Regions from separate parts of the Mesorhizobium sp. P2_C5_2 genome, predicted to be linked through region 2. Evidence: riboswitches for the same ligand, from Rfam matches in the RefSeq annotation. Region 2 holds a riboswitch; the other holds the start of a gene.
The links. A riboswitch is a leader RNA that binds a small molecule or an ion and turns the genes downstream of it on or off. The one in region 2 is predicted to bind S-adenosylmethionine.

Region 1 (4,249 bases), on a different contig from region 2:
TTCCTTGGCGTCGGTGGTGTAGCTCTCGCCAAGACCGAGCTCCTTCGCCCGCGCAAGCGTGGTCGGGCTGCGCGTCGCGATGGCGACATGGCGGGCCAGGCCCTCGCGGCGGATGACACGGGCCAGCGACGAGCCGATCAGGCCGATGCCGACCAGCGCGATTTTCTCGAACATCGGTGATGTCATAGCTTCAGCTTTTCAGGAATGTCGTGAGGGCGTCGATGACGCCGCGATTGGCTTCTTCGGTGCCGACGCTCATGCGCAGCGCGTTGGGAAAGCCATAGCCGGTAACGCGCCGCAATATGTAGCCGCGCTGGGTGAGATAATCGTCCGCCGCCTCTGCCGAATGCTTCTTGTCCTGCGGAAAGTGGATGAGGACGAAATTGCCGACGCTGGGCGTCACCCTGAGCCCAAGCTTCGTCAGCTGTTCATTCAGCCAGGTCAGCCAGGTCTCGTTGTGCAACGAACTGCGCTCGACATGGGCGCGGTCACGAATGGCGGCAATGCCGGCCTCGATCGCCGTTGCGTTGACGTTGAAAGGGCCACGGATGCGATTGATGGCGTCGACGATGTGCAGCGGGCCATACATCCAGCCGATGCGCGCGCCGCCAAGGCCGAGCTTGGAGAAGGTGCGGGTCATGACCACGTTCTGCGCGCTGCCCGCCAGCTCGATGCCGGCCTCATAATCGTTGCGCCGGACATATTCGGCATAGGCGGCATCGAGCACCAGAAGCACATTGCCCGGCAGGGCGGCATGCAAACGGCGGACCTCCTGGAACGGCAAATAGGTGCCGGTCGGATTGTTGGGATTGGCGAGGAAGACGATCTTGGTCCGCGGCGTCACCGCGGCGAGGATCACGTCGACATCGGCGCGCTCGTCGGTCTCCTTGACCGTCACCGGTGTGCCGCCGGCCGACTGGATGTAGATCTTGTAGATCATGAAGGCGTGTTCGGTGATGATGGCCTCGTCGCCGGCCGCCAGATAGGTTTGCGCCAGCAGGCCCAAAATCTCGTCGGAGCCGTTGGAGCAGATGATGTTTGCCGGGTTGAGGCCATGCACTTCGGCGATCGCCTCGCGCAGCCGGCGGGCCGTGCCATCGGGATAGACATCGAGCTTGCTGGCCACTTCACGCGCGGCCTCGATCGCCTTCGGCGACGGGCCGAGCGGGTTCTCGTTCGACGACAATTTATGGACCTTGGCGACGCCGGCCGGCGCGGTGCTCTTGCCAGGCACATAGGCGTCGATGTCCATGATGCCCGCGCGGGGCGTTGGCCGTGCCTTGTCCGCTGTCTTGTCCATGTCGCAAATCCGTCGAGAATACCTCCGTCCGGAGGCCGCAGCGGAAATACAAGCCGTGGCCACGAATGTCGAGAGGCGGCGGCAATAGCTTGCCGTTGACGCCGGGCCGCGCGAGTTCTAGAAGAACGCAACAGTTCCGTGGTGATTTGGCCGGTCGGCTTGCAGCCACGTTAAACAACTCGCTAAAGGGCCGTTTGCGTGACGTAACCGGCTTTGCGATCGCATTGCCGGTTTTTTATTGCCTGACGGCGGGCAAGGAGAGTCACATGACCGCGCTCCGCGCTGCAAAAACCAACAACGAGGCCGACAACCCGTCGAGCCCGGTGTTGCGTTTCGGCCCTGACAAGCCGCTCAAGCTCGACGCCGGCACGCTTTTGTCGCCGTTCCAGATCGCCTACCAGACCTACGGCACGCTGAACGACGCGCGCACCAACGCCATCCTGGTCTGCCACGCGCTGACCGGCGACCAGCATGTCGCCAACACCAATCCGGTGACCGGCAAGCCCGGCTGGTGGGAAGTGCTGATCGGCCCTGGCAAGATCATCGACACCAACCGTTTCTTCGTCATCTGCTCCAACGTCATCGGCGGCTGTCTCGGCTCCACCGGCCCGGCCTCGACCAATCCCGCCACCGGCAAGCCTTACGGGCTCGACCTGCCAATCATCACCATCCGCGACATGGTGCGGGCGCAGCTGATGCTGGTCGACCATTTCGGCATCGAGAAGCTGTTTTGCGTGCTCGGCGGCTCGATGGGTGGCATGCAGGTGCTCGAATGGGCATCGTGCTATTCCGAGCGCGTCTTCTCGGCTTTGCCGATCGCCACCGGCGCGCGCCATTCCTCGCAGAACATCGCCTTCCATGAGGTCGGCCGTCAGGCTGTCATGGCCGACCCGGACTGGCATGGCGGCAAATATTTCGAGCACGGCAAGCGCCCTGAAAAAGGGCTGGCGGTGGCGCGCATGGCGGCCCACATCACCTATCTGTCGGAAGCCGCCCTGCACCGAAAATTCGGCCGCAATCTGCAGGACCGCGACGCGCTGACCTTCGGTTTCGACGCCGACTTCCAGATCGAGAGCTATTTGCGCCATCAGGGCATGACCTTCGTCGACCGCTTCGACGCCAACTCCTATCTCTACATGACCCGCTCGATGGACTATTTCGACCTTGCCGCCGACCACGGCGGCCGGCTGGCCGATGCATTTACTGGCACAAAGACGCGCTTCTGCCTGGTATCGTTCACCTCGGACTGGCTGTTCCCGACCGAGGAGAGCCGCTCGATCGTGCATGCGCTGAACGCCGCCGGCGCATCCGTCTCCTTCGTCGAGATCGACACCGATCGCGGCCATGACGCCTTCCTGCTCGACGAGCCGGAACTGTTCGCCGCCATCAACGGCTTCATCGGCTCGGCCGCTCGCGCCAGGGGGCTCGCCTCATGAGCGTCAACCGCGCCCAGCGCGTCGACCTCGAAGTCGTCGCCGGCCTCATCCCGCCGCTCTCGCGGGTGCTCGACGTCGGCTCCGGCGACGGCCTGCTGCTCGAATTGCTGCAGGAGACCAAACAGGTCGACGGCCGCGGACTGGAACTGTCGCAGCGCGGCGTCAACGAATGCGTGGCGCGCGGCCTCTCGGTCATTCAGGGCGATGCCGACACCGACCTCGAATTCTATCCCGACAAGGGTTTTGACTTCGTCGTCCTGTCACAGACCCTGCAGGCGACCCGCAACCCGAAGCTGGTGCTCGACGAACTGTTGAGGATCGGCAATCGCGCCATCGTCTCCTTCCCCAATTTCGGCCATTGGCGGGTGCGGCTGTCGCTGTTCTTCAAGGGAAGGATGCCGGTGACCGAGGACCTGCCCTATTCCTGGTACGACACGCCCAACATCCATTTCTGCACCATCCGCGACTTCGTCAACCTGGTCGAGGAGCTCGGCGCCTCGGTCGAGAAAGCCACCGCGCTCGACGGCAACGGCCAGAAGATCGGCCTGTCGATGCCATGGTGGTTCTGGAATTTCTTCGGCCAGCAGGCGGTGTTCTTGCTGAAGCGCTAGGGTTTGCCCTATTCCAGCACGTCTGTGGCCTTGTGCGGGTGCCTGACCCCGTCGGCGATGACCACATCGGCTTGGGAATTGTCGGTACGCAAGGCCAGGATCTCCCGATAGGCAGGCGAATCATACCAGCCGCGCGCATTTTCCCTGTCCGGAAACTCGATGACGATCAGATGCCCGGGCCATTCGTTCTCGATCACGTCCAGGTCGCCGCCATGGACTAGAAAGCGGCCGCCGAACGGCTCCAGCGTGGCGTCGATCCTCTGCAGATACTCGACAATCTGCGGTCCCATCGTGACTTGACGCATATGGGCGACGGCGTAAGCGGTCATGACGGAACTCCCTGTTCAAACGGAGCCGAACGACCGGCTTCGTGGGCGCAATCTGCCGGGACGATGGCCATCGGTCGATTACGCCTGAGGTAATAGGAACGCGGCCATCGAGGTGGCACGCCTATCCTCCCTCCAACGCACGGCTCCCGATCCTGCGAGGGTGTTGCCATTGGGGCGCGAGGCTCGAAATTCGTCATTTCAGGCTGGTCGCCGCTCGCATCGCGTGATGACATGGGAACATGTTCTTTGTAGCGTTGCCTCGCAGGTGATACTGAGCGGGGCATGGAACGGAAAAATCCGACCTATTCGATTGTTGTCGAAATGGAGAATGCCAAGTCCATCAACGAAGATGAGATTGGCGTTGCATTCACTGCTTTGGCGCGCGAGATCGAAGAGGCAACGGCGGACGAACAGTACGCCAAACCGGAGCTTATTATCGTCCACAGCGGGCAGAATACCGATACGCCGCTGCTCCAGCAGCGTATCTGCGAACTTGTCCCGCGACTTGGCACGGTAGCAAACCTGGTCTTCGGCGCCTGCACCGGCGGCCGATACTATGAGGTCAAAAACAAG
Region 2 (4,249 bases):
CCGACGATCCGGTGGTCAAACTGATAAACAGGGCGATTGCCCGGTTTCCCAAAGTACCTGCCCGGCTTTTGGTCGGCGACGACCGCATCAGCAGCAATCCAAAACTCAACAATTGCGTCAAGGGCTGGGAAGCGGCGCGGCATCACTGGGTCATTCTTGCCGATTCCAACGTGCTGATGCCGACGGACTACGTCCAGCACCTGATGGCGGCCTGGCGGGATGATACCGGCCTTGTCTGCTCGACGCCGATCGGCTCGCGGCCGGACGGCTTCTGGGCCGAGGTCGAATGCGCCTTCCTCAACACGCTGCAGGCACGCTGGCAGTATGCCGGCGAGGCGCTCGGCCTCGGCTTTGCCCAGGGCAAGAGCATGCTGTGGAACAAGCCAATGCTCGACGCCAATGGCGGCATCCGCGCGCTGGCCGCCGAGATCGCCGAGGACGCGGCAGCGACCAAGCTGGTCAACGGGTTGAACCTGCACGTCAATCTCGTCGCCTCGCCTTTCGAGCAGCCGTTGGGGCAGCGCCGGCTTGGTGATATCTGGTCGCGCCAGGCCCGCTGGGCGCGCCTGCGCCGCGTCACCTTCCCGCTGTTCTTCGCGCCCGAAATCCTGACTGGCGTCGCCGTGCCGCTGGTGCTGGCGCTGACAGCGGCGGCCAGTGTCGGCGTCAGCCTGCCGGCAACCGCGCTGGCCGTTCTGGCGGCCGCCTATATTCCCGAGTGCACGCTGGCCGCGGCCAAGGGCTGGCACATGTCCCTGCGAATGATCCCGGCAATGATGGCGCGGGACATCATGCTTCCCGCGATCTGGGCGCGCGGCTGGCTGAGCGGCGCCATCGACTGGCGCGGCAACACCATGACCATCGGCACCAAGGCAGCCGAGCTGGAAGAGGCTTCGTCGGGCGCCTGAGCGCCCGCGCCGTGCTTCGGGTAAAGCCTACTTGGCCGCCTTCAGCGCCTGCTCGATATCCTCAAGCAGATCGTCGGTATCCTCAAGACCAACCGACAGCCTCAGCGTTCCCGGCCCGATGCCGAGCTCGGCGCGCGCCTCGTCGCTGAGGTTCTTGTGCGTCGTCGTCGCCGGATGGGTGATCAGGCTCTTGGCGTCGCCGAGATTGTTGGAGATCAGCACGATGTCGAGCGCGTTCTGCAGGGCGAAGGCCGCCTGCTTGCCGCCCTTGACGTCGAGGCAGATCAGCGTCGAGCCGCCGGTCATCTGCTTCTTGACGATATCGGCCTGCGGATGGTCGGCGCGGCCCGGATAGATGACGCGCGCGATCTCCGGCCGTCCGGCCAGGAAATCGGCGATCTTGGCCGCACTTTCCGTCTGCTGGCGCACACGCACCGGCAGTGTCTCCAGGCCCTTGAGCAGCGTCCAGGCGTTGAACGGCGACAGGCTCGGGCCGGTATGCCGGAAATAGTCGTGCAAATTCTCGTCGATCCACTTCTTGTCCGACAGGATGATGCCGCCAAGACAGCGCCCCTGGCCGTCAATATGCTTGGTCGCGGAGTAGACAACGATGTGGGCGCCGAGCAGCAAGGGCTTCTGCTGCAAGGGCGTGGCAAAGACGTTGTCGACGATCAACCGGGCGCCGATCGAGGTGGCCAGCGATGCCACGGCGGCGATGTCGACCACTTCCAGTGTCGGGTTGGTCGGGCTTTCCAGGAAGAACAGCTTGGTGTTCGGCCTGACTGCCTTTTCCCAATTGGCGATGTCGGTGCCGTCGACCAGCGTCGCCTCGATGCCGTATTTCGGCGCCAGCGTCTCGACCACCCAGCGGCAGGAGCCGAACAGCGCGCGCGCCGCAACGATGTGATCGCCGGCCTTGGCGCTGCACAGGAGCGCTGCCGTCACCGCCGCCATGCCCGATGCCGTAGCGCGGGCATCTTCGGCGCCTTCCAGCGCGCACATGCGCTTTTCGAACATGTCGACGGTCGGGTTGGCATAGCGCGAATAGATGAAACCCGGCTCCTCCCCCTTGAAACGGGCTTCGGCGGCCTGCGCCGTCTCGTAGACATAGCCCTGGGTCAGGTACATCGCTTCCGACGTCTCGCCGAATTGGGAACGCAGGGTTCCCCCGTGCACGAGGGCGGTCTGAGGCTTCCAGTTACGCTTCTTGGTGCTCATCGCTTTTGTTCCAGACACAAAAAAACCGGCCGCGAAAGTCGCAACCGGTCCATACGGCCTTGCGGCCCGACGGTCCTTTAGCGACTTGTTTAACGTGGCTGCAAGCCGACCGGCCAAATCACCACGGGATAACGACCCTTTAGACCTCAGCCATGCTTGCGTCAATTGCCGGCTTCATTAAGAGGTTTGTACCAGGCAGGTTCCGCAAAAGTGTCCAGCGGTTTTGCGGCAAGAACCTGCCACAAAGAGACCGGCCTTGGAGCGGAGCCAGCCATTGCGGCAGACAGGCATTCTTCCCGATCAGGATATTTCCGCGCTGTTCCAGTCCGGCGCGTTGAAGTCGCCGCGCGCACTCGATTCCGATCAGGTGCAGCCGGCGAGCCTCGATCTCAGGCTCGGCGACAACGCTTTTCGCGTCCGCGCCTCCTTTCTGCCCGGCCCCAACCACAAGGTGTCGGAGAAGCTCGAGCGGTTGAAGCTGCACGAGATCAGCCTGACCGAAGGCGCGGTGCTGGAAACCGGCTGCGTCTATATCGTGCCGCTGCTCGAGAGCCTCGCTCTGCCGGACAACATTTCGGCTTCGGCCAACCCCAAGAGCTCGACCGGACGGCTCGACATCTTCACCCGCGTGATGACCGATCGCGGCCACGAGTTCGACAAGATCGCCGCCGGCTATCACGGTCCGCTCTATCTCGAGGTCAGCCCGCGCACCTTCCCGATCGTCGTGCGTGCCGGTTCGCGGCTGTCGCAGATCAGGTTCCGCACCGGCAATGCTTTGCTGTCGGAAGCCGAGCTGAGCGAGTTGCATCGCGCCGAAATGCTGGTGGCGACCGAGCCGCCCAACATTTCCGGCGGCGGCATCGCGCTGTCGATCGATCTCGACGGCGATCAGAACGGCCTGGTCGGTTATCGCGGCAAGCATCACACCGGCCTGGTCGATGTCGACAAGCGCGCTGCCCAGGATGCCGTCGATTTCTGGGAGCCGCTCTACAAGAGCGGCGCCGGCGAACTGGTGCTTGATCCCGACGAGTTCTACATCCTTGTCAGCCGCGAAGCGGTGCACGTGCCGCCGCTCTACGCCGCCGAGATGACCCCCTTCGATCCGCTGGTCGGCGAGTTTCGCGTCCACTATGCCGGCTTCTTCGATCCGGGCTTCGGCCATTCGGCCTCCGGCGGCACCGGCAGCCGGGCGGTGCTGGAAGTGCGCAGCCACGAAGTGCCGTTCATCCTCGACCACGGCCAGATCGTCGGGCGGCTGGTGTACGAGCACATGCTGAAGCGGCCGCAGGCGCTCTACGGCACCGATCTCGGCTCGAATTACCAGGCTCAGGGCCTGAAGCTTTCCAAGCATTTCCGCACCGCCGGCTGAACCCTCAATCACCGTCGGGCAAAATACTTGCCTGTGCCGGCTCGTCATGCTTGGCTATCCTTGCTGCCGGAAAACAACGGCCTAGGGGAACAAAAATGCAAATATCGAAATGGATCATATCGGCAGCCGGCGCTGCCGTACTGGTGTTAGTAGCCGGCTCGCTGGCTGAGGCGCAGGAGAAATTGAAGATCGGCACCGAGGGAGCCTATCCGCCCTTCAACACCATCACCGCTGACGGCAAGGTCGAAGGCTTCGACATCGACATCACCAACGCGCTGTGCGCGCAGATGAAGGTCGAGTGCGAGATCGTCACCCAGGACTGGGACGGCATCATTCCGGCGCTGCAGGCGAAAAAGTTCGACGCCATCATCGCCTCGATGAGCATCACCGAGGAGCGCAAGAAGCAGGTTGCCTTCACCAACAAATATTACACCACGCCGCTGGCGCTGGTGGCGCCGAAGGACAGCGACCTCACCTCCACCGAACCGGCCGCTCTTGCCGGCAAGACGGTCGGCGCGCAGGCCTCGACCACCCAGGCCGACTATGCGCAGAACGCCTACGGCAAGGCGGGTGCGGAGGCGAAGCTTTACCCAACCCAGGAAGAGGCGATCACCGACCTGCAGAACGGCCGTCTCGACGCCGTCATCTCGGACAAGTTCGTGCTGATGGACTGGCTGAAGAAGGCGAGCGACGGCTGCTGCAAGCTGGTCGGCGACGTCAAGGGCACCGAGACGCAAGCCGGCATCGCCGTGCG

Region 1: linked by a shared signal. The riboswitch ahead of metX (homoserine O-acetyltransferase MetX) and the one ahead of AC1D1B_RS00125 (O-succinylhomoserine sulfhydrylase) in region 2 are both predicted to bind S-adenosylmethionine.

What each region holds. Positions count from the first base shown of each region.
Region 1 covers NZ_JBFUDV010000010.1:85,676-89,924, reverse strand. Annotated here, with positions in the region: gene AC1D1B_RS28955 (prephenate/arogenate dehydrogenase family protein) at 1-186, opposite strand, end outside; gene hisC (histidinol-phosphate transaminase) at 191-1,300, opposite strand; SAM riboswitch at 1,429-1,506, shown strand; gene metX (homoserine O-acetyltransferase MetX) at 1,567-2,736, shown strand; gene metW (methionine biosynthesis protein MetW) at 2,733-3,347, shown strand; gene AC1D1B_RS28935 (DUF1330 domain-containing protein) at 3,356-3,676, opposite strand; gene AC1D1B_RS28930 (glycosyltransferase) at 3,959-4,249, shown strand, end outside.
Region 2 covers NZ_JBFUDV010000001.1:22,310-26,558, reverse strand. Annotated here, with positions in the region: gene AC1D1B_RS00130 (ceramide glucosyltransferase) at 1-908, shown strand, start outside; gene AC1D1B_RS00125 (O-succinylhomoserine sulfhydrylase) at 936-2,126, opposite strand; SAM riboswitch at 2,184-2,261, opposite strand; gene AC1D1B_RS00120 (2'-deoxycytidine 5'-triphosphate deaminase) at 2,401-3,495, shown strand; gene AC1D1B_RS00115 (ABC transporter substrate-binding protein) at 3,591-4,249, shown strand, end outside.